DNA from 3 places in the Dethiothermospora halolimnae genome. Region 1 is predicted to be linked to each of the others. Evidence: predicted binding sites of a transcription regulator. Region 1 holds the regulator's gene; each other region holds the start of a gene.

What was found. Region 1 encodes HrcA, which represses chaperone genes, less so after heat shock. Its sites were predicted from a motif close to ATTAGCACTCNATANTATNGAGTGCTAAT; they were not measured.
Region 2: a site for HrcA is predicted at 7,422-7,450, ahead of V6137_RS02635 (co-chaperone GroES). Genes of this name have one in related genera too.
Region 3: a site for HrcA is predicted at 2,036-2,064, ahead of htpG (molecular chaperone HtpG). Genes of this name have one in related genera too.

What each region holds. Positions count from the first base shown of each region.
Region 1 is NZ_JBAKFX010000002.1:118,839-129,790, forward strand. It holds gene V6137_RS01545 (endonuclease/exonuclease/phosphatase family protein) at 1-353, opposite strand, end outside; gene V6137_RS01550 (GatB/YqeY domain-containing protein) at 652-1,095, opposite strand; gene rpsU (30S ribosomal protein S21) at 1,116-1,295, opposite strand; gene V6137_RS01560 (histidine triad nucleotide-binding protein) at 1,408-1,752, opposite strand; gene mtaB (tRNA (N(6)-L-threonylcarbamoyladenosine(37)-C(2))-methylthiotransferase MtaB) at 1,814-3,121, opposite strand; gene V6137_RS01570 (16S rRNA (uracil(1498)-N(3))-methyltransferase) at 3,121-3,867, opposite strand; gene prmA (50S ribosomal protein L11 methyltransferase) at 3,860-4,813, opposite strand; gene dnaJ (molecular chaperone DnaJ) at 5,133-6,266, opposite strand; gene dnaK (molecular chaperone DnaK) at 6,372-8,216, opposite strand; gene grpE (nucleotide exchange factor GrpE) at 8,237-8,797, opposite strand; gene hrcA (heat-inducible transcriptional repressor HrcA) at 8,869-9,903, opposite strand; gene hemW (radical SAM family heme chaperone HemW) at 10,072-10,952, opposite strand, start outside.
Region 2 is NZ_JBAKFX010000004.1:59,517-70,468, forward strand. It holds gene V6137_RS02605 (methyl-accepting chemotaxis protein) at 1-1,961, opposite strand, end outside; gene V6137_RS02610 (NAD-dependent epimerase/dehydratase family protein) at 2,139-3,089, opposite strand; gene V6137_RS02615 (sugar phosphate isomerase/epimerase family protein) at 3,111-4,001, opposite strand; gene V6137_RS02620 (LysR family transcriptional regulator) at 4,148-5,026, shown strand; gene V6137_RS02625 (DNA-3-methyladenine glycosylase family protein) at 5,196-6,080, shown strand; gene V6137_RS02630 (DUF554 domain-containing protein) at 6,304-6,987, shown strand; gene V6137_RS02635 (co-chaperone GroES) at 7,508-7,777, shown strand; gene groL (chaperonin GroEL) at 7,826-9,466, shown strand; gene V6137_RS02645 (hypothetical protein) at 9,785-10,039, shown strand; gene V6137_RS02650 (spore coat protein) at 10,165-10,428, opposite strand; gene V6137_RS02655 (hypothetical protein) at 10,850-10,952, opposite strand, start outside.
Region 3 is NZ_JBAKFX010000005.1:95,731-106,682, forward strand. It holds gene htpG (molecular chaperone HtpG) at 39-1,916, opposite strand; gene V6137_RS03485 (alpha/beta-type small acid-soluble spore protein) at 2,195-2,413, shown strand; gene pepF (oligoendopeptidase F) at 2,458-4,269, opposite strand; gene V6137_RS03495 (hypothetical protein) at 4,477-5,115, opposite strand; gene V6137_RS03500 (ABC transporter permease) at 5,081-6,250, opposite strand; gene V6137_RS03505 (ABC transporter ATP-binding protein) at 6,253-7,116, opposite strand; gene V6137_RS03510 (hypothetical protein) at 7,117-7,410, opposite strand; gene V6137_RS03515 (RNA polymerase sigma factor) at 7,413-7,937, opposite strand; gene V6137_RS03520 (IS4 family transposase) at 8,287-9,405, opposite strand; gene V6137_RS03525 (GNAT family N-acetyltransferase) at 9,566-10,105, opposite strand; gene V6137_RS03530 (GNAT family N-acetyltransferase) at 10,263-10,784, opposite strand; gene V6137_RS03535 (MFS transporter) at 10,873-10,952, opposite strand, start outside.

The DNA of each region.
Region 1 (10,952 bases):
GATATATCTATGAACCCATTATTAACTCCATTTGCCAAAACCCTTAACTTATCATTAAAATTAAATTTTACATTATCAGTTGATATAATGAATTCATTATATTGAAATCCTTTAAAACTAACGATTCCATAATAATCTCTGTAAATAGACGCCTTTATATTGCCAGTTTTTGAATAAATTTCGCATGTGATTTTCGTTACGTTTTTAGGAGCTAATATCTTTAAAATCCCTTTATCTCCATTTTTTATGGCTTTAAGTTTTATATTCCCCTGAGAAAAAGTTATTGTTAGATATCCGAAAAAAATAGAAAGAACAAAAACTACCATAAGAGATAATATCATCTTCTTTTTCATTAACTCTTCCCCCTTAATTATAAACGATTATAGCTAATATAAAATAGATTTGTTATGTACTATACATTTCATTGACTCAATTGTCACTATATATGTATCAAATATCAATATGAAATATATTAAATTTTCTTAAATTTCATAATATAATGTTATCATGTAACTTATTATGATTCAATTAGTAATAATTTCTTAACTATTAGAACAAAAGGGACTTTGTCGCTTCTTTGTTCTGTGCAGATTACAGAGATTGGGGACAAAAAAGCAAAAAACCTAGATACATAGGTATCCAGGTTTTAATCTATTTTAAATACTGCGCTACTATTTTACTAACTAAGTTACCATCGGCTTTACCCTTTACCTGTGGCATAACCTTTCCCATAACTCTTCCCATATCGCTAACAGTATTCGCACCGACTTCATCAATAGCAGCTTTAACTATCTCATCGATTTCTTCTTCTGATAATTGTTTAGGTAAATATTCAAGTAATATTTCAATTTCTGTTTCAGTAAGTTCTATTAAATCATCTCTTTGTCCTTTTTTAAAATCTTCTAATGCATTTTTCTTTTCTTTAACTTGCTTTGAAACAACCTCAATAACTTCTTCATCAGTAAGCTCTATTCTTTCATCCACTTCTTTCTGTTTTATAGCTGACCTTACCATAGTTATAACATTTTTTCTTACTTTGTCCTTTTTTTTCATTGAGGTTTTCAAATCATCCATTAGCCTTTTCTTAAGGGACATAAAGTTCACCTCTTATCTTATTATCTTCTTTTATTTTTCCTTCTAGCCGCCTCAGACTTTTTCTTGCGTTTAACACTAGGTTTTTCATAATGCTCTCTTTTTCTTGCTTCAGATAATATACCTGCTCTTGAGCATTGTCTCTTGAACCTTCTTAGTGCTTGCTCTAAAGATTCATTATCTTTAACTTTTATTTCAGCCATCTGTGTATCCCTCCCCTCTTTCACTAAAAGGACAATACAATATAAAATGAAATAAGTGGAATATAGCACTAGACTATTATACATTAAATAAAAACTAAATGCAAATGTTATTTTAGCCCGGTGGCCATTTTAATTGTCTTCCACCTAGTAAATGGTAATGTAAATGGTTTACTGTTTGCCCTCCATCTTCACCACAATTATTAACTATCCTAAAACCTTTCTCATATAAGCCTTTGTCCTTAGCTATCTTATTTATTACAAGATGAATATGAGATACCAAATGGCTATTATCATCATCTATCTCCTTTACAGAAGATATATGTCTTTTAGGAATAACTAATATATGAACAGGTGATTGTGGGTTCACATCGTTAAAAGCAACGACCTTATCATCTTCATATACTTTTTCAGATGGTATTTCCCCATCTACTATTTTACAGAAAATACAGTCAGACACCCATTTCACCTCCTAACTACTTTACTTATTATATATATTCAATATAAAAAATATAATTCCTCTATTTAATTATTATTTCTCCTAACAATCCATCTTCTTTTATATCCTTTATTTCAACTTGTATTATTTCTCCTTCAAAGTCATTTTCAGATTCTGCTAAAACAGTAATATAATTGGTGGTGTGACCTATTATATAATTAGATTCTTTATTATATCTATTTTCAAATAAGACCCCTACTTTTTTACCAATAAATTTTGAGTTAAAGTTTTTAGTAAGATTATCTCCTAAATCTATAAGTTTTTTACTTCTATCATTTTTAACATTACCATTAACTTGATTTTTAAATTTGGCAGCAGGAGTTCCTTGTCTTTTAGAGTATTTAAACACATGTATTTTGGAAAAGCCTATATCTTTAACAAACTCATAGGTTTCATTAAACTCTTTATCTGTCTCTCCTGGAAAACCAACTATTATATCGGTTGTTATGGCAACATTATCCATATATTTTCTAATTTTTTCTACTATACTTTTATACTGGGAAGTAGTATACTTCCTATTCATTCTCTCTAATACGGTATCGCTACCACTTTGAAGAGATAAATGAAAATGATCACAAACCTTTGGTAATTTTACTAATCTTTCCATAAATTCATCAGTAATTATTGTAGGTTCTATTGAACTTAATCTAATTCTCTCAATTCCTTCTATTTTATGAACTTCTTCAATTACATCAATTAATCTTATATCACCTAAATCTTTTCCATAAGAAGCCACATGTATACCCGTTAATACTATTTCTTTAAATCCATTATCTGCTATTCTTCTAACTTCATCTAAAATTTTATCCAAATCTCTACTCCTAATAGGTCCCCTAGCATATGGAATTATACAATAGGAACAATATCTATTACATCCCTCCTGTATCTTTAAGCTTGCCCTTGTTTTCCCTTTAATCTCCGCTATGGATAAGTCTTCAAATTCTTTTACATCCATTATACTTTTAACCACATTTATTCTCTTATTCTTCTCCTTAGCTTCTTCACATAAGTCTACAATCTTATTTCTATTATTGGTACCAACTATCACATCAACTTCAGGTATATCTAAAACTTCATCTGAAGATATTTGGGCATAACACCCAACCACTGCTATTATTGCCTCGGGATTTTTCTTTTTAGACCTTCTTATAAATTGCCTTGATTTTCTATCTCCTAAATTAGTTACAGTACACGTATTTATCACATATACATCTGCCTTATCAGATGTATTTACTATCTTATATCTTCTTTTTTCAAAAATTTCCATCATAGCTTCAGTCTCATATTGGTTAACTTTACAACCTAGAGTATTAAATGCTACAGTTTTCATTATATCACTCCTAAATCTCCAAGGTCATATAATACCATGCCTGCTGTTATCATCCCTGCAGTTTCTGTTCTTAAAATTCTTGGCCCTAAACTTACAATTTCACCACAAGCCCCTTTAAGTAATCTTATTTCTTCTTCTTCAAATCCACCCTCTGGCCCTATGATAATATTAATTTTATTCCCTTTAAAGTTTTGTAAAACTTCTTTTAGCCCTTTTTTATCTTCATTTTCATAGGGTACTATCGTAAGGCTATCTTCATCAAAACTATTAACCATGGTATCTAAATCGATAATATTATCAATTTTAGGTATGATTCCCCTGCCGCTTTGTTTTGCAGCACCTTCTATTATTTTTTGCCATCGCTCTAGTTTCTTTTCTTCCTTTTTGTTATTATTGATTTTAACAACACACCTATTGGTTTTTATGGGTACTATCCTAGTTACCCCTATTTCTGTTAACTTTTGTACTATTAAATCCATTTTACTTGCTTTAGGTAACCCTTGATATAGAGTTATATCTATATTAGGTTCAGATTTTGAATTTCTTTTTCCAATTATATTGACTTTGACTTCTTTATTATCTATAGAATATATTTTACAAATATATTCAGTTTTATTGCCATCACATACTAATATTTCATCATCTATATTAAGTCTTAAGACATTTTTAATATGTTTTAAGTTATCTTCAATTATAGTAATGGTATCTTCTTTTATATATTCTTCATCCACAAAAAATCTATGCATTACATATTACCTTCTTTTTTGAAACTATAGAAGCCCATTCTCCCTTGGTTTCCACTTGTAAAATATCCATATTTTCCTTTGCTAAAGCCTCTTTTACTAAATCTATCTTTTCTAATATTATTCCAGAAGCTATAAATAATCCATCATCTTCTAAAAACCTTGGAATGTCTTTAACAAGTTCAACGATTATCTCTGCTATAATATTTGCAACGATTATATCAGCTTTTTCATTAACCACATCTAGCAAATTTCCATGTCTAATTTCAACTATATCATCCACATTATTTAACTTAATGTTTTCATTTGATACATTTATCGAAACCTCATCTAGGTCAATACCTATAACATTATGAGCGCCTAGTTTAGCCCCAGCTATAGATAGGATTCCTGTACCACATCCAACATCAAAGACTTTATCTTTATTTTTTATATGTTTTTCTAATTGTTGTATGCACAAAATAGTAGTTTCATGGGTTCCTGTTCCAAAGGCCATACCCGGGTCTAATTCTATTATTAACTCATCTTCCTTTTTATTATATTCTTCCCAAGTAGGCTTAACTACAACCTTTTCACCAATTTTTTTAGGTTTATAGTATTTTTTCCAGCTGTGGGCCCAGTCTTCTTCATAAACCTCTGAAGTAGTAACCTCTCCTAAACCTTTATCAAGATTATATTGGGGTATTTTTTCCACATTTTGTCTTATTAATTCAATTTTATCAATTAAATCTTCACTTTCTGGGAAATAACCCTTTACTATAACCCCTTCATAGTTTTGCTCTAATAAACTGGGATCAATATAATCCCAATCCTCTTCAGATTTTCCCTCGATAATTAAATCATTAGGATCTTCTATAACAAGACCTCCTACACCTACTTCATATAATATGTTTGAAACAGCCTCTACCGCCTCTGTTGTAGTCTTAATTTGGACCTCAATCCACTTCATAGATATTTCACACCCTTTTATACGTTTTTGTTAACTAGTTGGGGGATTATGAATCCCCCAACAACCAATCGAGGATTATTATAAATCCCAAACAACTAATCGGGGATTATTATAAATCCCAAGCAACCAATCGGGAGATTACTAAATTCCTAAGCAATTTGGAATTTAAATCCCTCTAATAGTTAATAGAAAATTTAAAATAACTCAACAAAATAATTAAAGGCTATATATGCCAGTCCTAGCTTATTATACCCTATATACCTTTAAAAAACCACTTTCTTATGAAAATAATCACTCCATAAATCTTGGAGTGATTATTTTATCCACCAAAGGCATCCTTCATCTTATTAAAGAATCCTTTTTTATTTCCTGCAGCATCTTCTCCAGAAGCCTTAGCAAATTCTTTTAATATTTCCTTCTGTTTATCATCAAGTTTTGTAGGAACTTGAACCTTAACCTTTACATATTGATCCCCTCTACCATAACCTCTAATATGGGGGATCCCTTTACCTTTAAGTCTAAATACTGTTTCTGACTGGGTACCTTCTGGTATCTTATACTTCACTTTTCCATCTAGTGTGGGTACTTGGACCTCTGCTCCTAGGGCAGCCTGAGCAAAACTTATTGGATACTCACAGATAACGTTAGTCCCGTCTCTTTCAAATATTTCATGGGGAGCCACTTCAATATATACATACAGATCTCCTCTAGGGCCTCCCTTTTCTCCAGGTTCTCCTTCTCCCCTTAAAGGTATTACAGAGCCATTATCTACCCCTGCAGGAATTTTAATATTTAAAGTTTTAGTTCGTCTCTCTTTACCGCTACCATGACACTTTGTACATGGTTCATCTATTATTTCTCCCATTCCATCACATTTGTCACAGGTTCCAACCCTTACAAATTGACCAAATGGTGTTTGCTGTGCATATTTTACTTCACCGGAACCACTACATTTATCACAGGTTTTTTTAGAGCTTCCTGGTTTGGCACCGGAACCATTACATTTAGAACAATCCTCAGTACGTTCTATTTTTATTTCCTTGTCAACACCGAAGGCAGCATCCTCAAACTTAATTTTTACTTTATATTTTAAATCAGCACCTTTTTTAGGACCTGATCTTCTTTTATTACCTGAAAATCCTCCCCCAAACATATCAAAGATATCATCAAAAATATCACCGAAACCTCCGCCAAATCCTTGGCCGCCGAAGCCTCCTCCTTGTTGTCCATCCATTCCTGCGTGTCCGAATCTATCATATCTACTTCTTTTTTGTTCATCACTCAGAACTTCATATGCTTCATTAGCTTCTTTAAATTTTTGTTCGGCTTCTTTGTTATCAGGGTTTAAATCGGGATGGTATTTCTTGGCAAGCTTTCTATATGCTTTTCTTATCTCATCTTTACTGGCACCTTTGTCAACACCAAGTATTTCATAATAATCTCTTTTACTCACCTTTTCACCACCTTTCAATCATTTCATATATCTTCCCTGTATAAAACTATCATAAAAATAACCAAAAATCAAAGCTAAATCCAAAGGATTTAGCTTTGGTAAATATTATTTATCTTCATCATCATCTACTACTTCATAATCGGCATCTACCACATCATCATCTTGATTTCCAGAAGGATTTCCTTCATTACCAGCAGTGGCTTCACCTTGTTCTGCCGATTGCTGATACATTTTTTGTGATAATGTATGGAATTCATTTGTCAATTCTTCTGTTTTCTTCTTGATTTCTTCTATATTATCCCCTTCATAAACTTTCTTAAGTTCATCAAGTTTAGATTGAACTTTAGCTTTTTCATCATCACTAACTTTACCTTCTAACTCTTTTAATGTTTTTTCTGTTTGATAAATCATTGACTCTGCATTATTTTTAACTTCAATAGATTCTTTTTTCTTTTTATCCTCTTCAGCAAATTTCTCTGCTTCTTTTACCTTTTTCTCTATTTCATCATCAGATAAATTAGTTGATGCTGTAATAGTAATTTTTTGTTCTTTTCCTGTTCCTTTATCCTTTGCAGAAACATTCACTATACCATTGGCATCTATATCAAAAGTAACTTCGATTTGTGGAACTCCCCTTGGTGCTGGTGGAATTCCTGTTAACTGGAATCTACCTAATGTAACATTATCGCCTGCCATTTCCCTCTCACCTTGAAGAACATGTATATCAACAGCCGTTTGATTGTCGGCAGCAGTCGAGAATACTTGACTCTTCTTAGTAGGTATAGTAGTATTTCTTTCTATCAACTTAGTAAATACTCCACCTAATGTTTCTATACCTAAAGAAAGTGGCGTAACATCTAGTAATAATACATCCTTAACTTCTCCACTTAACACTCCTGCTTGGATAGCTGCTCCCAATGCAACACATTCATCAGGATTAACACCCTTGTGGGGATCTTTACCTATTAATTTTTTAACCTCTTCTTGTACTGCTGGTATTCTAGTTGAACCTCCAACTAATATAACTTTATCTATATCTGATGGACTTAACTCAGCATCCTTTAGAGCATTTTTTGTTGGCTCTAATGTTCTCCTAACTAGGTCTGAACTTAATTCCTCAAACTTAGAACGCTTTAAGTCCATATTTAAATGCTTTGGTCCCTCTTGGGTAGCAGTAATAAACGGTAGATTTATATTAGTTGACATTACAGTGGATAATTCCTTTTTAGCCTTTTCAGCAGCTTCTTTTAATCTCTGTAATGACATCTTATCTTTTCTTAAATCTACTCCATTTTCCTTTTTAAACTCTTCTGCTAGGTAATCTATTATAACTTGGTCAAAGTCATCTCCACCTAAATGATTATCTCCCTTAGTTGACACAACTTCAAATACTCCATCTCCTAAGTCTAATATGGAAACATCAAATGTTCCTCCACCTAGGTCAAATACCATTATTTTTTGATGTTCTTCTTCTTTATCTAAACCATATGCTAAAGATGCTGCAGTTGGCTCATTTATAATTCTTTTAACATTTAATCCCGCAATTTTTCCAGCATCCTTTGTAGCCTGTCTTTGACTGTCTGTAAAATATGCCGGTACAGTTATAACAGCATCAGTTACTTTCTCTCCTAAATAATTTTCAGCATCTGACTTAAGTTTTTGTAATATCATAGCTGAAATATCTTGAGGAGTATAATCCTTACCATCAATTACCTCTTTATGTTCAGTACCCATATGTCTCTTTATTGAACTAATTGTTTTATCGGGGTTTGTAACAGCCTGTCTTTTCGCCGTTTCTCCTACTAATCTTTCACCATCCTTAGTAAAGGCTACAATTGATGGTGTAGTTCTATTACCTTCTGCATTGGCAATTACCGTAGGTTCTCCACCCTCCATAACTGCCACACATGAGTTTGTTGTACCTAAATCAATACCAATAATCTTACTCATATATATACCTCCTTATGTATTTAGTTTGATACTTTAACCATACTTGGTCTTATTACTTTATCTTTTAACTTATAACCCTTTTGAAATACTTCTAATACTATATCTTCTTCATGATCCTCTGAGTCCTCTCTAGCCACTCCATGATGAAGATTAGGATCAAACTTTTCATTTAAAGCTTTGATTTCTTCTACACCTATGCTCTTTAATGTATTTATTAATTGGTTGTATATCATCTCTACCCCTTGATACAATCCTTCTTTACTTTCTTTTTCTGCTGATAGAGCCCTTTCAAAGTTATCCAATACCTCTAGCTGCTTAATAACCAATTCCTCATTAGCATAGGCATATATTTTTTCTTTCTGTTCCTCTGTTCTTCTTTTATAGTTGTTAAAGTCTGCTTGTAGTCTTAAAAACCTGTTATTTAATTGTTCTAATTCCTGTTGCATTTTCTCATACATTTCCTTATAATCTTTATCAGTATCCTTAACTTCTTCTTCCATTTCCTCTTTTACTGCATCAAGATTACTATCTACTTTTTCTTCATCCTTTATATCTACCTTTTCAGTATCATCATGTTTCATAATATCACCTCACTCATTTAAACTCAGAAGCAATTACCAACATTATATAGGTGCAAGATTATATCTCACACCTATTTGGTAAAGTTATCTGTTATTATATCACCTAAATCCATTGCTATAGATTTAACAGTGGATATTACCTTTGAATATTCCATACGAGTTGGACCTATCACACCAATTTTACCTATGGTTTTACCATTTACTCTATATGTAGCTGTTATCAAGCTACATTCTTTTATTTCATCATAACAGTTTTCTTTACCTATCTTTATTTGAATATCATCAAAACCATCATTTAAAAGTATATCCAATAAGGATGATTTATTTTCAATAAAAGAAATAAAGGATTTTGCCTTGGATATATTATTATATTCAGGGAAATTAAATATGTTAGTAACACCTTCTGAATATATGGTTTCTTTCTTTATATTGTCCAATGATTGGTTTACCAATGGAATCAAACTTTCAATGGTTCTTTTATAGTTATACATCTCTTTAATTAGTCCAGACTCTACCTCTTTATAAAGACTTTCTATAGGTTTGCCCTTTAGTTTTTGATTAAGATATTTAGAAATTCTAGTAAGTTGATTTTCTGATAGATTTTCCTCTACCCTTAACATAGTATTTTTAACTACATCAGACTCGTTAACTATGACTACTAAAACCCTAAAATCATCAATGGGTATTAGCTCTATTCGCTTTAACTTGCTTTGCTTTACTTGAGGTGCTATAGCAAGGGACGTATAGTTAGTAACCTTCGACAAAATCTTAGCAGCATTTTGAAGAACCTTATCTACTTCATTGATTTCTGTTAATAAATCTTTCTTAATATCTTTTCTTTTTTTCAATACTATTTCACTTGATTTCATTAGGTTGTCAACATATAACCTATATGCTTTGTCAGAGGGTATTCTTCCTGCCGATGTATAAGGTTGCAATAGAAATCCTAGATCTTCTAAATCTGACATTTCATTTCTTATAGTAGCGGAACTTACCCCCAAGTTATATTTTTTTGATACAGTTCTTGAACCTATAGGTTCAGCACTGGTTATATAACTATGGATGACTGCTTGTAAAACCTTTAATTTCCTATCATCAAGCTTCATGTTATCACCCCAGATAATTACAGGAATTAACACTTACAATAACTTAACTTTGTTTTTATTAGCACTCTTGTATGTCGAGTGCTAATGTTTATGTCTTTAAATTATCACTGATATTCTATTTTGTCAATACCTTTTTCAAAAAAGTTCTTTTATTTTATAATTATACTTTTACATAAACTCTACAAATACTCTATTACTTAAATCTAACCCTTTTCTAGTAAGTTTAATATTCTTGTTATTAACTTTTATTAATTTCTGGTTCTCTAATTTTTCGATCTCTTTTGACCATATTTCTTCTAAGTCTTTATTAAATATTTTTTTAAATTCCTCTTTATTAACTCCATTTATAAGTCTTAATCCCAATATCATATACTCTGATCTTTTTACATCAGTGCTTATATACTCTTGTTCACAAATGGGAAATTGATTATTGTCTATAGAGTTAAAATATTTTTCAAAGTCAATGTGGTTTCCATATCTCTTATCAAAAATATTGGAATGGGCTGATAAGCCCACACCCACATAGGGTTTAAGCTGCCAATAAAAGAGATTATGGGTACATTGATAATCTTCCTTGGAAAAATTAGATATTTCATAATGTTTATATCCATTTTTTTCTAAAAAATCTATAGCTTTATGATACATATCCCTTTCATCCTCCTCATTTGGAAGATTTAGCTTTCCCTTCTCATATTGATGATAGAAGGGAGTGTTTTCTTCTAGTTTCATACTGTAAAAGGAAATATGCTCTACACCTAATTCAACTACTTCCTCTAAGGTTTTCAAAACATCATCTATAGTTTGATCTGGCAAGTTAAACATAATATCAACATTTATATTATTATATCCATATTTTCTGATTAAACTATATGTTTTTATAAAGTCTTCCTTTGTATGAATTCTACCTATTTTTTTAAGTAACTTATTATCCATTGACTGAAGCCCTAGACTTATTCTATTTATTCCTATGGCTCTATAAACTTTGAGCTTATCTTCGGTTATAGTCTTTGGGTTAGCCTCTATAGTTATTTCTGATAGAAAGTTAGTAT
Region 2 (10,952 bases), on a different contig from region 1:
ATTGTTGTTGTTTGTTGCTCTATAGATGCGCTAACTTCTTCTGCTGAAGCTGCCGTTTCTTCTGATACAGCTGAGACATTTTGTATGGCAAAGACTATATTGTCCTTATCTTTACTTAAATCATCAATAAATGAACCTATATTATTCATTTTATTAGTTATATCCTCTATTGTACCGTATATATTATTGAAGGATTCGTTAGCTTCCCAAACTGCTTTATCCTGTTCTTCAGACATATTTTTAACTTCTTTAACAGTTTCCACACTATCTATAGCTTTAGATTGTATATCTACTACTATTTTCTTTATTTCATCAGATGCATCACTGGAACCTTCAGCTAATTTTCTGATTTCATCCGCTACCACAGCAAAGCCCTTCCCGGCTTCCCCAGCTCTAGCTGCTTCTATTGATGCATTTAATGATAAAAGGCTTGTCTGTTCTGCTAATGAATTAATAGTTTCTAATATATTTCCTATATTTTTAGTCTTTTCATTTAATTCATTAATAACCTGTTCAATTTTTTCTGTTGACATATTACTTAATTCAGATTTTTCTTTAAGACTATCTATAACTGTTATACCATTTTTACTAATGTCTACAACTTCAGTTGCAGATTTTGCCATATCATTATTTATGTTAAGGAGTTCGTTAAACTTAGTATCTAACTCTGCTGCAAGTTTAGCTCCTTGTTCCATTTCTATGGCCTGTTCATTAACACCTTTAGCTATTTCATCTACAGCAGTAGAGGCTTCATCTATAACTACAGAGGCATTATCCGATGAATTGGCAAGATTATCTGCAGAGTCTAAAAGAGTTTCACTAATATTATTACTTGTAGTAATTAAATCCTTTATATTAGTAACCATTATATTAAACTTAGAAGCGATCTCTCCAACTTCATCATTTGTTTTTATATTTAGTTTAGCTGATAGGTTTCCATTTGCAACTGAGCTTAGGCCATTTAATATTAGAGGAACTTTTCTTAACATAAACTTTGTTAATAACAATATTAATGCACTTAGTAATATACAACCTATGATATAAGTAGCTATAACAGTTTTTCTCACATTATTTACATAACTATCTATATATTCAGAAGGGATAATCATACCAACGGACCAACCATTTTCTTCAACAGGAACATAGGCTATGTATTTATCAGTTCCATCTAGATTGTAGGCTTCAACACCTTTCTCTCCTTTTAGCATTTTTTCCCCAAGGAGACTAAAATCTTCAGATATATCTGTAACTTTTTTCTCTAATATCCAATCCTTATTAGGGTGATATACTACTGTCCCTTTGTTATCTATTAGCATAGAGTAACTATTTTTCCCTATTTTATATTTGGACATTATTTCAGATAATCTAGTTATATATACATCAAGGGCTGACGCACCTATAGCCTTTGAACCATTAAATATTGGAGTCACAACGCTTATAACGGTTTTTCCTGTAACACCATCTATATATGGTGCAGTAAAGTGAGTTTCTCCCTTACTTATTGCCCTTGTATACCAGGGCTTCTTCGATAAATCAAATTCATTAGGTACAGTATATGACCTATCATTACTTATAAAACTATTATTATAATCTAATGCTAAATATGCAAGACCTAAATCTTTATCGGAATTTTTGATATTTTCCAATGTTGTAGCTACAGAGTCATAGCTAGGAAGAGTTTTTACTTCTTCTCTATCTATTATTCCTATTGTATCGTTAATATAATTTGTAAAGCTAGCAGTATTTGACATAGTCTTTGTAATGTTTCTCTTATCGGAAAAGAAATTATTTACCCTTGATGTAATTTCCTCGGATTTATTTATTACTTCCCCTAAAGCTATTTCTTTAATATTATTACTAACCCTCTTATCTATAATAAGACCCGAAACTAGAAAGATCAATATTACCAGAGGTAATATTATTAATAATAATTTGTTAGATATACTTGATTTTAATTTCAAATTTAATTCCTCCTTCTTTTTATATTTCAAAATGTCATTATTACAATATTCGACATAAAAACACAAAATCCTTTAATAAAATTGAAATTTTTTCAAAATATAGATGATAAAAGCTTTTATCATCTATATTAGTTAGGAGTAACGAATCAATAAAATATACCGATTAAATCCTAGGATTTAATCGGTATATTTTATTGCAAACTCCACTCTATTCATTTTTAAGTCTTGTAGCTGGGGTTTTTCATTTATATACCATTTGTATGTACTATTTAAACCTTCCTCTAAACCAATTTTAGGTACATATAAATTATGATATTTTAATTTTTCTATATTGAAAAGATAAGTAACATCTCTAAATGGGAAAAACTCCCTTGGACTAATAGCTGCTGTACTATAGTCAACTTTATGAATCTTAACTTTTTTATCCATAACCTTTAATGCAGTCTTAACTAGATATTCCCAAGTTATTTGTTCTCTATGGGTTACATTATATACCTCTCCTATAGATTTATTACAGTATATTGCACTTTCAAAAACCCTTACTAAATCATTAATATGAATAAATTGAGTTTTATTATAACCCTTTGGAATAGGGATATCTAATCCCTTATTTATTCTATCAAATAGATAAACTTCTCTATATAGATTATTGCCATCTCCATAAATATATGTTGGTCTAAAAATCGTAATAGGAAAGTTATCTGTTTTATATAGATCAAATAAATAATCCTCTGCTTTTTTCTTATTTAATCCATAATCATTCCAATTATTATTAAATCCCCGAGGATAATCTTCAGCAACCATTTTTTCAGTAGGCTTATATACAGCCCCAGAACTACAAAAGATATATCTTTTAAGTTTACTAGTATTTATAACAGAAGTAAGTTTTTCTACATCTTCGGATGTGTAGGCAGAAATATCAAATATAACATCGTATCTTTTATCTAATAGACATTTTTTCAAATCATCTGGAGAAAGTCTATCTCCTACAATATGATTTCTTATACCTTCATAGTTTACCTTTTTTATGCCTCGGGTAAAGATATCAACAGTATTTCCTTCATTAATCATATGCTTTGCTATAGAACTACTAACAAACTCAGTACCTCCCATAACTAGTATTTCCATTTTAATACCTCCTAAAGTATATTAAAATTCAAAATAACTACGAACCCACTTATAACATAAATCTAGATCTTTATCATTTACTAAATCTGAACGATGTTCAAACAATATTCTAATGTTTGGATTTATATTAGACATTATTTTTAAATAAGAATCTATATTAGCCCATCCATCTTTTGTATTTTGATTAGGGAGTACTGGAAAGTGTCTATCTTTAAGGGTTTTTCTCACACGAACATTAGAAATGTGAAGAAGATAAGTATACTTAGCCATATTCTGTACAAACTTTATAGAATCAAAGTTAGGGTTTACTTTATCCATAACATGGAGTCTTCCAGTATCTAGGCATAATTTTATATTAGTGTATTTTTTTAATAAATTTTCTAATAAATCTTCTTCATAAAAATACTTATTTAAATAATCATGTTCTAAGACTATTTGAACGTTATATTTATCTGACAAACGGGATAATTTTTCAAAGGCATTAATACAATCTTTTCTAAAATCTTCAAAGGAATAATCTTTTTCAAAAATGAATTCATTATCATAGGTAAATGCCCATGTATCAAAATTAAAATCATCATTAAGAATTACTGGTTTTGGAAAGTGCATAACCATGTATTTGGCATTAATATCTGTAGCAAACTTCAGTTCCTTTTCTATAGCATTAAAGGCATCAAGGCGTTCATCTTTGTCCTTTGATAGAATTAAAGGATCTCTGTATTTGTATATCTTTTTTCTTAAAGGAAAATGAATACCTATATTGAAATCATCGGTTTTAGCTATATTCTTTAGTTTATTAACCTCTTCATCACTAAAAAGACAAAATTCTATACCATTAATAAAATTGCGGAAGTCTCTTTTGTACTTTTTATCATCAAAAAATCCATGCATTCCAATTGAATATTCTGTCAAAATATTTCCTCCTTTTGTTGAAATCGTAGAAATATATTAGTTGTTGGGGGATTCGTAATCCCCCAATCTATCTTAATTATATTATAATATGATAAAATATATAAATAAAATTAATATTACTTATGCTGAATATAAGGAGAGGTTATATGATTGTAAATATGGAGCTCTATAAGGTCTTTTATTATGTGGTAAAAGCAGGGAGTATATCAAGGGCTGCAAAGGACCTATATATAAGCCAACCGGCTGTAAGTCAATCTATAAAGCAATTGGAGACGGAATTAGGAGGTAGAGTTTTTTTTAGGACATCAAAGGGGATTAGACTTACAAGTGAAGGGGAAGTATTGTTTAAATATATAGAGCAAGGATATGACTTTATAATGACTGCTGAAAATAAATTTTTAGAAATGAGAAATCTAGTTAAGGGACAGTTGAGAGTAAGTACAAGTGATACATTATGCCAATATTACCTATTGCCTTATCTTAAGGAATTTCATAGTAGATATCCTGACATAAATATAAAAATAAATAATCAAACTACCCCTGAAACTATAAAACTTTTAAAATCAGGCAAGGTAGATATAGGTATTGTAACATTACCAATAAAAAATGATAAAAACTTTTTGATAAAGGAAGTTTTTGAGATTGAAGATTGTTTTGTATGTGGAGAGAAATATAAATTTTTAAGTGATGAAATCATAGAATTAAAAAAACTATTAGAATATCCTATATTATTGTTACAAAGGGATAGTAACACTAGAAAATTATTTGATAAATATATTAGGGAACATGGATTTAATATAACACCAGATATAGAAATAGGAAGTTCAGATCTCTTGATTGAATTTGCTAAAATAGGCCTTGGGATATCTTATGTAGTAAAGGATTTTATAAAGGATAAACTAGAAAAAGAAGAGCTATATGAAATAAAAACAAAAGAGAAAATGCCTAAAAGAAGTATAGGATTAGTAACCCATAAAAATTTTCCAGTATCAGCTGCTGCTAAAGAGTTTATGGAGTTATTGTAGGAGTTAATAGTGTTTAATAGGATATATTAAGGTTATATTTATATATATAGGAAAAATCAGTTTTAGCTTAAGTTTTAGTCTTAGTAAATACAACTAGCTTTGCCTTTAACAAAGCTTTTACTCAAACTAAGACTTAAGCTAAGACTCAAAATAATAGGGAGGAAAAACTATGGATTATAATATAATAGAGAAAGATAATAAAATAATAATAGAAAATGTGAGTGACTTTGAACCTAAACATATATTTGAGTGTGGACAATGTTTTAGATGGAATGAAGAGGATGATGGAAGTTATACTGGGGTAGCCCATGAAAAAGTTATTAACGTGAAAAAAGAGGAAAATAATATTATTTTGTCTAATACTAATAGAGAGGATTTCAATAATATTTGGTATGAATATTTTGATTTAGATAGGGACTATAAAGCTATAAAGGAAGAATTATCTAGGGATGAAGTATTAAAGAAATCAACGGACTTTGGCTATGGAATAAGAATATTAAATCAAGACCCTTGGGAAATTTTAATATCCTTTATAATATCGGCAAACAATAGAATACCTAGAATAAAGGCTGCAATTGAATTATTGAGTGAGAAATATGGTGAATATATAGAGGAATACAATGGAAAGAAATATTACAGTTTCCCTAAACCAGAAGATATTACAGAAAAGTCTGTGGAAGATATAAAAAATTGTAAAACAGGCTTTAGGGCAAGATATATAGTAAATGCAGCAGATATTGTAGCCAGTGGTCAAATGGACATATATGCAATTAAAAATCTAACAACAGAGGATGCTAGAAAAGAACTTATGTTATTTTCTGGGGTAGGACCTAAAGTATCAGATTGTATTATGTTATTTTCAATGGATAAATATGATGCTTTCCCAATAGATGTATGGGTAAAAAGGGTTATGGAATACTTTTATCTAGATGAGGATACCAAACTTAAGGATATACAAAAATATGCTCAAAATAAATTTGGTAAATATGCAGGCTTCGCTCAGCAATATTTGTTTTATTATGCAAGGGAACTTAATTTAAAGAAGAATGGGTAAAAAAGAAAGAAGAAATTTTAAAAAGCAAAGAATAAAGGAATGGAGAATAAAGAATAGATAAGGAAACCTTTGACTGAAGTCAAAGCTCCTATCGTGTTGTTGGGGGATTCGTAATCCCCCAACTTATATAATAGAATTTTACGACCGCAGGGAGTAAAATAACCATATTTATTCTTTATTCTTTATTATCTATTCTCTAATTTATGAAAAGGGAGAAAAGAATATGCTAGGAACTGTTGTAAATTCTATATTAATTATTGTAGGGGCCCTGATAGGGGTATTACTTAAAAATGGACTAAAGGATAACTATAAGGATACTATAATAAATGGGTTAGGTCTTACGGTTATTGTATTGGGGCTAAAGGATGCCCTTACGGCTGAAAATACTTTATTGGTTATATTAAGTGTAGCAATAGGAAGTTTTATTGGAGAATTACTAAATATAGAAAAAAATTTAGAGAAGTTTGGTGACTTTATAGAAAAAAAGATGGGCAAAGGTGATTCTAATTTTTCAAAGGGGTTTGTAACAACCTCTCTTATTTATTGTGTTGGAGCTATGGCAATAACAGGGGCTTTAAAAAGTGGTCTTACAGGGGAGCACGATACATTGATTGCAAAGGGAGTAATCGATGGAATTACAGCTATAGTATTTGCATCTACTTTAGGAATAGGTGTAATGTTTTCTTCTGTATCGGTGTTTTTATATCAAGGGCTTATAACTATTTCTGCAGTTTATTTAAAAGATTATCTTTTAGAACCATCTGTTCAAGCCAATATGGTGGCCGTTGGAGGTATACTTATTATGGCTATATCAATAAATATATTAGAGATAAAAAAAATAAAGGTGGGGAATATGTTACCAGCAGTATTTATACCGTTGGTTTATTATGCTATTATGAACCTTTAGTTTAAAGAATAAAGAATAGAGAATAAAGAATAGATGAGGGAACCTTCGACTGAAGTCGAAGCTACATTAGATTAAAGAAGAATGGGTAAAGAAGAAAGAAGAAATATAAAGACAAAGAATAGAGAATAGATAATGAGATTTTACTCCCGTTGGTCGTAAAATTTCATTATGTAGGGACAGGGCATGCCTGGACCTAAGTTGTTCATTATTTTTTTATAAAATAGTAGCTCCGAATTCATTCGGAGGTTTCCATATCTATTCTCTATTCTTTATTATTTATTCTCTAAACTAAACTTGTTATGAAAAAAATAAATAATGGGAGATATATGAATAAAAATAGCAATAATTGAGAATAATCACAGTTGGTGGTTATTTTTATGCTTTTACGGGATTTGCTAAGTAATAGTCTATTATGTAATATATTAATTGTAAGTATTAGCACTCGTTAATGTTGAGTGCTAATAATAAAAAGTAAGTAAATGAATTTAAATTTATTATACAAAATAAGGAGGGTAATAAAATGACTATCAAGCCATTAGGTGACAGAGTTGTAATTAAAAAAGTTGAAAAAGAAGAAACTACAAAAAGTGGGATAGTATTACCTAACTCAGCTAAGGAAGAACCTAAAATAGCTGAAATTATAGCAGTAGGACCAAAGGTAGAAGAAAAAGGTGAAATAAAAGTCGGAGATAGGGTTATATTCTCTAAGTTCTCAGGAACAGAAGTTGAAGCAGATGGTGAAGAATATACTATATTGAAGTCAATAGATATTTTAGCAGTTGTTGAGTAATAAGGTTATATTTAAATCTTTATAAATCGAAAAGGGAGTGAATAAATTATGGCTAAAGAAATAAAATTTAGTGAAAATGCTCGTCGTGCCATGGAAAAGGGTATTAATAAATTAGCAGATACAGTTAAAGTGACATTAGGACCAAAGGGTAGAAATGTTGTTTTAGATAAAAAATTCGGATCACCACTTATAACTAATGATGGTGTTACTATAGCAAGGGAAATAGAACTTAAAGATCCATATGAAAATATGGGGGCACAGCTGGTTAAAGAAGTAGCAACAAAAACTAATGATGTTGCAGGTGATGGTACTACTACAGCTACATTATTAGCTCAAGCTATAATAAGAGAAGGACTTAAAAATGTTGCAGCCGGTGCAAACCCAATGATCTTAAGAAAGGGTATACATAAGGCTGTTGATGTTGCAGTAGAAGGAATAAAAGCTGATTCAAAACAAATAGCTGATAAAGAATCAATAGCTCAAGTTGCATCTATTTCAGCAGCTGATGAAGAAATAGGTAACTTAATAGCAGAAGCTATGGAAAAGGTGGGAAAAGATGGTGTTATAACTGTAGAGGAATCAAAAACTATGGGAACTACTTTAGATGTAGTTGAAGGTATGCAGTTTGATAGAGGTTATTTATCACCATATATGGCAACTGATACAGAAAAAATGGAAGCTTTATTGGAAGATCCATATATATTAATAACAGATAAGAAAATAACAAATATTCAAGATATATTACCAGTACTTGAGCAAATAGTACAACAGGGCAAACAACTGTTAATTATAGCAGAAGATATAGAAGGGGAAGCTTTAGCAACATTGGTTGTAAACAAAATAAGAGGAACTTTCAATTGTGTTGCAGTTAAGGCTCCTGGATTTGGTGATAGAAGAAAAGAAATGTTAAGCGATATAGCTACATTAACAGGGGGAGAAGTTATCTCTGAAGAGTTAGGATATGACTTAAAAGAAACTACATTAGAAATGTTAGGAAGAGCTAGTACAGTTAAAGTAGAAAAAGAGAACACCACTATAGTTGATGGTGCTGGAGAAGAAAGTGCCATTGAAGATAGGGTAAGACAAATAAAAGCTCAAATAGAAGAATCAACTTCAGAATTTGATACAGAGAAATTACAGGAAAGATTAGCTAAGTTAGCCGGTGGAGTTGCAGTAATCCAAGTTGGTGCAGCAACTGAAACTGAAATGAAAGAGAAAAAATTAAGAATAGAAGATGCTTTAGCTGCTACGAGAGCTGCTGTAGAAGAAGGTATAGTAGCCGGTGGTGGAACAGCATTACTTAATGTAGTTCCAGCTGTAGAAAAGTTAATTGATGAAGTTGAAGGTGATGTAAGAACAGGAATTAAGCTTATAAGAAGAGCACTAGAAGAGCCAGTAAGACAAATAGCTGAAAATGCTGGATTAGAAGGTTCAGTTATAGTGGAAAGAATAAAAGCAGAAGGAAAAGGTATTGGCTTTGATGCATTAAATGAAAAATATGTAGATATGATAAAAGCTGGTATAGTTGACCCAACTAAAGTTACAAGATCAGCACTACAAAACGCAGCATCAGTAGCTGCTATGGTATTAACCACTGAAAGTGTAGTTGCCGATGAAGAAGAAGAAAATGATGCCCCAATGGGTGGCGGAATGCCAGGAATGGGCGGCGGAATGCCAGGAATGATGTAGTTTAAAAAAGGTGGCGAAGTGCATGCCACCTTTTTTAATTGTTAATTTTTAATTGTGAATTGTTAATTGGTTTGGTGATAGAGGGTTTTTATATAATTCCCTCGTTGTTGGGGGATTCGTAATCCCCCAACTTTGTAAGGCCTGAATATATTCAGGCCTGTTTTAATGCCCTATAGTATAGAATAGTAATAAAACTATTTTAAGGAATATAATATACAGTATAATAGGTCTTCTAAAGAGAGTCTAAAGTTTCAATATATTGAAGTCTAAACACTTATGGTATAATAATGTTAATAATACCATATAAAGGAGGTAACTATGGAAATAGGCATAATAGAAATTATAGCTTTAATACTTTTTAATATAGACATTATTAGAACTAAGAAGATTGAAGGATGGTTTGTATATCTAGGATATATTTCATTTATCCCTGGTTTAATAGGCACCTTATTACTATCATTTAGTATTGTTAATAGTTTTGATGACTTAAAAATAAAAATAATAAGACTTACATTTTGGTTATTGATGTTGATATTAGGAGTTAATATTTTAAGAAGAAGTGATCAAAATTAGTTTAAGCCTTAGATAATATCCAATTCCACATAAGCTAAGGGTATCATCAATCACCCTAAACCTCCAATAATTAACAATTAACCATTAACAATTAAAAAAGCGACCACGTTTCCGGTCGCTTTTGTCTATATCAAATTGCTAAACTTATTATAAACATCCTTAACTTCCCTATCACTGACTAATTTTGTTTTAATCCAGCCCCGTTTATCTATGGCATCATATAGAGAGAATTCGTTTTTTTGGTTATTAGATAGACACTCAGAAAAAATATTTCGTAAAACTGGGCATGATGATTCCATTAATGCATTATTATAATCATTGCATATTTTTTTTTCCGATGACATTAAATCAAATAGAAGATCCTTTTCTGATAAAGTTTTATTAAACATGATAAAACCCCTTTCGCCGAAGCGGTGGCTTCGGAATTGTTAATTTTTAATTGTTAATTGTTAATTGTTAATTTTGGTGATTTAAAGTTTTTGCCTTGGACCGGCGCTTCGGAATTTTAAATTGTAAATTTTAAATTATAAATTGGTTTTATGTCTTCGTTATTGGGGGATTACGAATCCCCCAACAACAGGATTGGTGGTGTTTATAGTTTTTTGGTTATTAGTTATTCTTTTGTTTTAAACCAATTTTATTTTCGGCTCTTTCCCACCACTTTCAGGGCGAGAGGGCTGAATATATTCAGCCCCTACATAACAAAATTTGTAGCTTCGAATTCATTCGAAGATTTCCATATTTATTCTTTATTCTCCATTCTTTATTCTTTGCTTTTAAAATTCTTCTTTCTTCTTTACCCATTCTTCTTTAGATTAAGTAAGATAGTAATAGATGATAATTATCCCTATGTTTCTTACTTGCTTCATGGCAGATATTTTTTAGCTCACAATCTAAAAAAGACCCAGCTAGA
Region 3 (10,952 bases), on a different contig from region 1:
CAGTTTTTTATTATATTGTAAAATAATGTATATAAACTTTATTTCATAATTTTAGAGATATTATTTGAAAACTCTATAGGATCATCTATTGGTAACCCTTCAATTAATAATGCCTGATTATACAATAAGTCTGTATATAATTTAAGTTTGTCATTATCCTTTTCATAGGCATCCTTTAATGAATTAAACACCTCATGATTAACGTTTATTTCTAATATTTTATCGGCTTGAACTTCTTGATTATTGGGCATTGATTTTAATATTTTTTCCATTTCTATGGATACCTCTCCATCATTAGCCAAACACACAAGGTGATTTTTTAATCTTTTTGATGCTCTAACCTCTTTTACTTTACCATCTAGTATATTCTTCATTTTTTCAAATAATTCTTTACTCTCTTTATCTTTACCCTCAGAGCTATTTTCGTTTTCTTCAGAGTCTATACCTAAATCTCCACTAGATACGGACTTAAATTCTTTGTCTTTATAGGACATTAACATTTTTATAGTAAACTCATCTATTTCATCAGTAAAGTATAGTATTTCATATCCTTTTTCCGATACCATTTCAGTTTGAGGTAATTTTTCAATTCTTTCCTTTGACTCCCCTGAAGCATAATAGATGTACTTTTGATCTTCAGCCATCCTTGAAACATATTCATCTAGAGTTACCATTTTTTCTTCTTTAGAAGAATAATACATTAATAGGTCTTTTAAGAAATCTTTATTTGCCCCAAATTCTTCATATACACCATATTTTATCTGTCTACCAAAGGATTTATAGAACTTCTCATATTTATCCCTTTCATTTTTTAGCATTTTTTCTAATTGGCTCTTAATTTTTTTCTTAATATTTTTAGCTATAACTTTTAACTGTCTATCATGTTGCAGCATTTCTCTAGATATATTAAGGGATAAATCTTCAGAATCCACCATCCCCTTAACAAAACTAAAGTAATCAGGAAGAAGATCTTGACATTTATTCATTATTAATACTCCATTTGAATATAGCTCTAGACCCTTTTCATACTCCTTTGTATAATAATCAAATGGGATATTTTCAGGAATGAATAATATAGAATTATATCTTACAAGACCATCAGCTTTAATATGTATATGCTTTAATGGTTTATCAAATCCATAGTGCTTTTCGGCATAGAAATTTTCATAGTCTTCATCAGTAAGTTGTGATTTATTCTTTTTCCATATTGGGACCATACTATTTATAACTTTCTCTTCAGTTACATCTTCATACTCATCTTCTGCTCCCTCTTTAAGTTTGCTTTCAGTTATATCCATTTTGATTGGATAACTAATGAAGTCAGAGTATTTTTTTATAATGGATTTTAGTTTATATTCCTCTAGATACTCATCATAATTCTCATCTTCTGTATTTTCTTTTATTTTTAATATAATATCTGTTCCAAAGGAATCCTTATCACACTCTTTAATAGTATATCCTTCTGCCCCTTCTGAATGCCATCTATACCCTTTGTCACTGCCAAAAGGTCTAGTTATAACAGTTACATCTTCAGACACCATAAATGCGGAGTAAAAACCAACACCAAATTGTCCTATGATATCATGGCCATCTTTCATCTCATTTTCACTTTTAAATGCTAAAGACCCACTTTTAGCAATAGTTCCTAGATTATTTTCAAGTTCCTCTTTTGTCATACCTATCCCTGTATCAGAGACCTTTAATATTCTTTTTTCTTTGTTTGGTGTTACTTTTATATAATAATTTTCTTTATTAAACGTTAATGAATCATCAGTCAACTCTTTATAATACATTTTATCCATGGCATCACTGGCATTGGAAATTAACTCCCTTAAAAAAATCTCCTTATGGGTATAAATAGAATTAATCATCATATCCAATAATCGTTTTGATTCTGTCTTAAATTCTTTTTTCATTGCGTTTCTCTCCCTTCATAAAATTGGGGAATGAATTCCCCTCTACATTACCGAGGTTTATCCCCTATGATTAGATATAAGTAGCTTCGAATTCATTCGAAGGTTACCTAAAAAAAATAGTTAGCACTCTATAATAATGAGTGCTAATTATTATATAACACATTATTATTCCTATGTCAATAAATTCAATTTTTTTATTACCCTTACGTGATTCATTTAGTATTATAATCTCAATTTATGAAAGAATATAGATAACATTATAGAAAGGAGGTTTTTCAATGTCAAAAAAGTTTATTAATCCCAATGCTAGAAAAGCTTTAGAAGAAATGAAAGCTGAGATAGCCAATGAACTCGGTATAGTACATGAGGAAAATGTCGACGGGGGAAATAAGACTTCTAGAAACAACGGTCATATTGGAGGTTCTTTAGGTGGTAATATGACTAAACGGCTAGTTGAAATGGGAGAAAATCAATTAATCAACCATAGAAATAATTAACCTAATAAAAAGCCTGAGAAATTCCTTTCTCAAGCTTTTTATATTTATTTTTTATTTATCTCCTCGGTCAATCTAATAATCTCATCTACCATATCACCAATGTATTCTATGGTATTTAAAAGAGGTTTGTCTGTAGTTATATCAACTCCAGCCATTTTAGCAAGTTCAACAGGAGCCTTTGTTCCTCCTGCCTTTAATACATTTTTCCAATCCTCTACAGCCTTTTCCCCTTCATTTAATATTCTCTGACTTACTTCTGTAGCTACCGTTAGTCCCGCACTATAGGTGTAAGGATAAAGTCCCATGTAGTAGTGGGGCTGTCTCATCCAAGTAAGTTCGGCCCCTTCATTTATAGTTACAGAATCTCCCCAGAACTTTTCCAATACTTCCTTCTTAAGTTCACTTAGTTTTTTAGCATGAACTGAGCCACCTTCATCAATTATCCTATACACTTCCCGTTGATATGCTGCTTCCAATAAATGGGTTACAAAGTTATGATAGTATGTATTACTAATCATAGAAGATAATACCCATCTCTTAAATCTAGGATCATTTTCTTGTTTTATTAAATAATTAGTTAAAAGCATTTCATTTATTGTAGATGGTGCCTCAATAAAGTATAGTGATGGTGATTCATTAAAAAGATTATTGTGTTTTTGGGAAAACATGAAGTGACCTGCATGTCCTAACTCATGTACTAGAGTAAACACTTCGCTCATAAGACCATTCCAAGAAAGTAAAATATATGGATGTATTCCATAGGGTGTAGCACAGAATCCCCCTGTGGATTTACCCTTATTTTGAGCAAAATCAACCCATCTTTCATCATAAGACCTCATAACAAGATCAAGATAATCCTCACCCATAACTTCTAATGCACCTTTTATATACTTCTTAGACTCTTCTACAGTCACCTTAGGATCATAGTCTGGATCTATAGATACCTTTAGATCTGCAAAGGTCATTTCTTCTAATCCATATATTCTTTTTATAAGTTTTGCATACTTTCTCATATGGGGGGCTAATTTCTCCATTATAACATCAATCTGTCTGTTATATAACTCCATATCTACTTTCTGATCAAATAATAAATAGTCAAATACAGAGTCAAAATTCTTCATACTAGACATAATTTTTTCTTTTTGTACTTGCGTTTGATATGCAGTGGCAATAGTATTTTCATATTCTTTTATCTTTTTTGAAAATTCATCAAATGCCTCTCTTCTTACCTTAGTATCCTTATCTCCTTGATATGAGTTTTCAAATAATACAAAGCTAAGGGGATACTCTTTTCCATTTACATCAAATTTATCAAAATCCATGTCAGCTAACTTAGCTTGATTATATATGCTATATGGAGCATCTAATACTGGAGATAGACTAGCAAATGCCTTTTCCACTTCTGGATGTAATGTATGGGGTTTACTTCTTTTTATATCCTCAAGATAAACCTTATATTTGTCGGTATTATTTATAGCCTCTTCTAATACCTTATCGTCAACCTCCTTTAATTCACTTTCTATAAATGTTATTCTACTAAAACATTCTGATAATATACTATTATTTTTATTATATCTAGTTTGATTATCAACATCTGTTTGATCCACTGAAACTGCTAAAGAAGCATAACTCCCTGTTAACAATGCTTTTATATATAACTGTTCATATTCTTCTATACATTTTAAAATAATATTTACATTATTTAACTTACCTTTATATTTATTCTCTATTACCTTAGAACCTTCCACAGCTTCATTTAACGTTTGCTCATAGTCATCATCTGTTTTGAAAATATGGGATAAATCCCAAGTTAATGATTTATCTACTTCACTTCTTTTCTTTAACTCATTACTCACATTAATCTCCCCTTCTTAATATATTTATTCTATATATTTAAGTTCTTTATTTAGCATTATGTTTCCTTCTTTATTTATTTTTTATATGAAAAATACTACATCTTAGATTATAATTTAAGATGTAGTATTTCTTATAAGATTAATAATTATCTTTTATTATATTGTTTCTTTACATTTAATGTCAACATTTCTCTTATATACTTTCTATTAACCTTTAATACCCTTTCTATTTATCATTACAAAGTTTAAAATTAAAAACATTAATATCAATATTAATATATTATACTTATTACTAAAATTCCCTTTTATAAGACTAAGAACAAAAAACTCTTTAGTATATTTTCCCAATGTGAAAAATTCAAATGCAAAGTAACTAAAGGAAACTAAATATCCTGCTGAAAGTTTTTCTGTAATATTTGCTACAGTTAATCCTATCATCCCAAAATATACAGAAGAAATGAAAATTCCAAAAGTTACCTTCCAAATAGAAAATATCCCTCCTTGTAATCGTGCAATTAAAATAATACCTAGTATCATCATAAAAATTAATGTCATTATTAATACTAATCTAATTACAAATATAAACAAATTAGATACTTCCCTTATATAAATTAGTTGTTCTACATTGTTCTCCTCTTCTATCCTACCTATATAAGTAAGCAAAATTACACCTAATATTGGTAAATACATTTCTCCTATTCTAGATATTTCTCCATATGAAAGTCTTTTAAGGCTAAATAAAGCAGGTGTCAGTAATATTATTATAAAAGCAGCTAAAATATTCAGATTACAAAGAATTTTTATATTATATCTACCCAGTTCTTTTCTTGATCGTAAAAAATTCATCTCCCCTACCCCTTTTCCACTCAAATACTAATACTGAAATTATTAATATAGCTATTGACAATATTACATAAAAAATCCTATTAGTGATAATCTGTGGTCTCCACTGAATATACTGTTCATATTTTCCTGAGCTATTAAATCTAATCATAAATTTATCTAAACCATAATCCCCTGATAAAGGTAAAACCGACCTACTAAATAGAATAAATTGAAATGGAATTGCTACTATTCCATTTCCAAATACTATAGATATAATAAACCCAATCGATAAAGTAAATAATATTGTAGGAACTATCCATATAATTGTATACTTGTAAAACGCAAAATAATCTATCGTATAATTATTAATACTAGCTATCTTAGTAAACATTATAGTAGCATGGGTAGCTACAACAATATAACCAATAAAAACACTAACAAATAACCCTATATATTTTGCTAATATATATTTAAAAGATGAAATCTTCCTACTATATATTAAGCCATCCATTTTACTTCTTTTATCCCTAGTAATAACAAAAGCCGATAAAAATATTAAGTATATACCTGCAGTTATCCCCATATAATCGGCAAATAACCTTCCATATCCCCTTGTTAGTTTATCCTTTTCCATTAGAATATTAAAATTTTCTAGTGCTTCTTCGTAGGATAATCTTTTTCTTGTAATCATATATCTATATTCCGAATCATAATATGTATCACCTCCTAGTTTTTTATCAACTTCTTCCATTAAATCTAAATAATCTTCATATGTTATATCTATTTTTAAGCCTTTTTCTTGATATCCATCAATAGATATTTTTTTCATGGTTTTTTTTAGAAAATCTATTTGTTCTTGTGATAACTTTACAGTTTTATTCATAACAGTACCATGTATTAATGTCTCTTTATTTTTATAATCCCTGTATAAAGAGGAATACACTGATTTCATTTCTTCCATATGACTCACATCATATGTATATCCATAATAATTATTATATCCATTTTCTTTATTAGGTGGTGTAGGTTTGATAGAATCTGGTAAATCCCCTATAAATTGAGTATGATAAGAAAATATTAAAATAATTATAAATAAATAAAATGTTATACTTTTAAATTGTTGTTTTATTTCTTTGCCTATTAATTCAAAAAACATATCTACACCCCCTTAACCAATTTCATATAAGCATCTTCTATAGATGGTTTAACCAATTTAGCTTCATTTATGGGCTTATCCTTTGATAAGAACCTAGTTTTTATTAATTGGCCTTCAGATACAGTGGATATTATGGTATAATCCCTTCTTATACTATCCAAATTTTCCCTATGCATGTTTGCAGTCCACACACTTTCTTCTGCCGTTTTTATAAGCTCATTGGACTTCCCACTATATAATAAGCTACCCTCTTTCAATATAGCTAGATTCTCACATGTAAATTCAACATCTTCTACTATATGGGTGGATAGTATTACTATTCTATCATCAGAAAAATCCCTAAGTAAATTCCTAAAGTGTATCCTTTCCTCAGGATCAAGTCCCGCTGTAGGTTCATCTACAATTAATAGTTTAGGATTATTTAATAATGCTTGAGCTATTCCCAGTCTTCTTTTCATCCCACCAGATAAAGCTTTGACTTTAGTCTTTAAATGATTTTCCAAATTTACTTTTTCTAATAATTCCATTATTAAACTCCTTCTTTTGGACTTTGGAGTAATTTTTGAAAGTAGTGCTAAATAATCCATTGTTTCATATACGTTCATAGATGGATATACTGAAAACTCTTGAGGAAGATATCCCACTATTTTTCTTATTTCCTTTTTATTTGTTATATTTATATCATTTATATAAATCTCACCTTCAGACTTTTGTGTTAATGTGGTTAATATTTTGATCAAAGTGGTTTTACCTGCACCATTTGGTCCTAATAATCCTAACATTCCCTTATTTATTTCTAAGTTAATATCCTTTAACGCAAAGTTACTTCCATATTTTTTACTTAATGATTTTATACTTATCTTCATTTATAGATCACCTCCAAATAAACTAGAGTTTAATATTCTTTCATATAAAGTGCCTATGGCTAAAATAAAACTAATAATATACTCTAAAGTAACATTTTCCCTCATCATAACTAGGACTAAACAAACTGTAACTATTGTTATTGGAATAAAAGTTATAACTATTTTTTTATTTCTTTTCCTAATTTTTTTTCTATTTTCCTTTACCTTTTCTTCTTCCCATTTTTTATATTCTAAATATCTTACCTTATTCCAAACACCTTGTAAAAAATCTTTATTATTCTTTTCATCATACATAACTAAACCTCCCCTTCTAAAAGGTTTTTAAGTTTTTTTCTAGCACGATAAATAAGTATTTTCACTTGAGTCATATTTTTATTCATAATCTTAGCAATTTCCTTATAACTTAGTTCTTCATACTCCACCAAATATATTGCCATACGATAATCCATTTTCATTTGATTAATTTTTTCTATAACTGTATTTTTTCTATCTTTATTAAAAAATGATTTCTCCGGTGTATCTTCAGTGGTTAAACTAATTTCTTTAACGGGAATACTATGATTTTTTCGTATATAATCTACAGATTTATTTCTTATAATCGAATAAAGGTATGATTTAAAAGAATACTTAGGATCATATCTGTCTCTATAGACATATATCTCAGCAAAACTTTCCTGTACAATATCCTCTGCAAGATAGTAATCATGAAGATATTTTTTTGCAAAGTTGATTCCCTTCTGTCTATATTTTATGATTAAGTTTTCAAAACTTTTGGGATTTCCAGATTTAAAGCCCTCTAATAATATTTTATCTTCATTCATCTTGCCACCTCACTTTTCATTTCATCCTATATTCGTATTTTATAATAAAAAGTTACAGTTAAATTTATATTTTATAAATTTTTTATCATTTATAGTATAATTTTCTTCTAAACATGAAACAACCACCATCCTAATTAGGATGATGGTTGTTTCATGTTTAGAAGCTATTTCTTTAATAAATCTCACTAGTGTTCAATAATTTAAAAATATTACCATTGACTTTTATAACTCAAATGCTCAAAGCTAAAAAATAAGCAATTTACGATATTGGTATATAATACCAATAAAAATGAGCGTAGTTTCCCGGTAGGGATAAGCTGTAGTCTTATATGGAATTATTTTCTATATTTTATCCCCCTAGCCATAATGCCCAACTAAAGATATCTTTATTGACTAATTCAGTTATTGAATACTTTATTAATCTTCTAATTTTTAATAAGCCGTAGGCTGAGTTAGAGTGATCCTTAACTAGCTTTAGCATAATAAATGTGATAATAGCTGTAATTATTTGCATCATAACAGCATTTAAACTATGGCCAATAAACCTTTTAATTTTTAAATTTTGTTTTATCCATTTAAAGAATAATTCGATTTCCCAACGTTTTTTGTATAACCATGCTATTTCTTCACTTGACAAAGTAAAATTATTGGTTAGAAAAATTAGTTCCTTGTATTCTGAAGTTATTACCTTTACAATCCTATATTTCTGTTTTGTTTTATTACAATCATTACCAAGGTACACTATTTTATCATAAATAATTTGAGTTTCTTTATCTAATAACTGAGTTTCTGAATAAGTAACATCTAAACTCTGAACTTCAGAAGCAATAGCATTATCTTTTAATCTAGTAATAAATTGTTTCTCATTAGAATCTAATTTGTCGAATTTTTTATAGTCAATATATGCTTTATCATAAATATAAATAGCATTTTTTTCAGTCATTAGTTCATCTAACTTTGTTTTATCATGTATCTTAGCGTTTGAGACAATAATTTGTTCAGGAACACCCTTAGCAAGGTCAAACTTTGTGTGAAGCTTAATTCCAGCTTTAGTGCTACGGAACTTAGCCCACTTAAAGTAAGTGATAGCCATACTTATAGTAGATGAATCAATTAATTTTATCGCCCCAAATTTTTTTAGCTTTTCATCTATAGTTATAGATTTTAATGCTGTATTGATTAATTCATTCATTATGGGAATTAAAATTTCATAGTTTATGTTGTTATTGTAATGTGATAATGACCCTAGGCTAATGCCTTTAATTAAACTTTTTAGACCAGAATTCGATTCCATAAAAGAATGTATATCTCTCAAGCTATCTAACTTTGCTAAGTGAAAATAAATGAGAGCTTTTAAATGATTTTGAGCTATATTGTAATCAATATTCATTTTAAATGTAGACTTTTTCAAAGTATTCCAGTTAATGATATCTATAAATTCTTCGAAAAGTTTGATATAATTACCCATAGTCAGTAACCTCCTTGGTTGATATGGTTATGTGGTAATTATATTAAACCAAAGATTACTGGCTATTTTTATACCTAATTTTATGGAATTATTTCAAAAATAATCATATTACTAATGTCAATGGTTTATTTATCCATTATTTGAACACTAGTGAATAAATCTATATATTAATCTTCTCATATTCTTCTCTTAGTATGCCCATAACTATTTCATCGTGATATTTTCCATTTCTAAATATTCTCTGTCTTATTCTTCCTTCTTCGATAAATCCATTTTTCTTATATGATTTTATTGCCCTTTCATTAAAGCCATATACTACTAATTGCACCTTATTTACATTAATCTGATTAAATATAAAATCAATTAATAATTTCATTGCCTCTGTTCCATAACCCTTACTTCTATAATCCTTATTTCCTATAAATATTCCTACTATTACAACTCCATTTTTTAGATCTAATGTATTAATTCCACATCCCCCTATATATATACCTTCTTCTATAGCTTCTATGGCAAAATTATATGTATCCTTAGATTTTTTTTGATTCTCATACCAATCCATTTCTCTATCTAAAGTCATGGGATATGGTATACTTGGAGTTAAATTTAATATCACCTCTGGATCATTCATATATTTATATGCTAACTTAACATCTTCCTTTTCTATTCCCCTTAACTTTACTTTTTTACCTTTTAACATTTTTATCTACCCCCTCGCTGAAGCATAGCTTCAGAATTATAAATTGTAAATTATAAATTGTAAATTATAAATTGTAAATTATAAATTGTAACCATACCAAAGCACCTTCGGTGCTTTTTTGTTGATACAGAATACTGTGAATAAATCTTCTTTAATCTCAACCTAACTTTTCCATTACTTTGTTCAGATTATAAAACCCATATCCTATTGTGTCTAATTGTTTGTTCCCTATTTTCAATACCTTATTTTCTCTAGGTTGACCTCCTACTTCTTCATAGAATTTTTTATATTTATTGTCTTTCAAACACCAAATTATAATATTACTATAATTTTCTTTTATCAAATTTTCTATAACTTTTTTAATAAGCTTTTTCCCCACGCCTCTTTTTTGATATTCTTTCAATACATATATAGCATATACTTCTGATTCATATCTATTCTCTCTACTTTTTCCGTAGGATACAAATCCAATAACTTTCTCATCTTCCTCAGCAACCAATATATTTACTTGATTATTTTTGATTTGTTTAGACATTTTAGTTATTTTATCATTTATTTTTTTATCCCTCTTATCCATAAACTCCTGGGATACTATTCCCCTATATGCGATACGCCACGTCTTATGATTAATATTAATAATCTCCTTAGCATCCTCTTTTACCGCCTTTCTAATTAACATTATACGCCCCCCTTCTATCTTGATCTCCCCATAATAAAATCTATAGCTTCGACTTCAGTCGAAGGTTTCCTCATCTATTATTTATTCTCTATTCTTTATTCTCTGTTTTAAATTTCTTCTTTCCACTCTCTTCTTTAAAAGCAACTCCCAACCGCTTATCCATATATC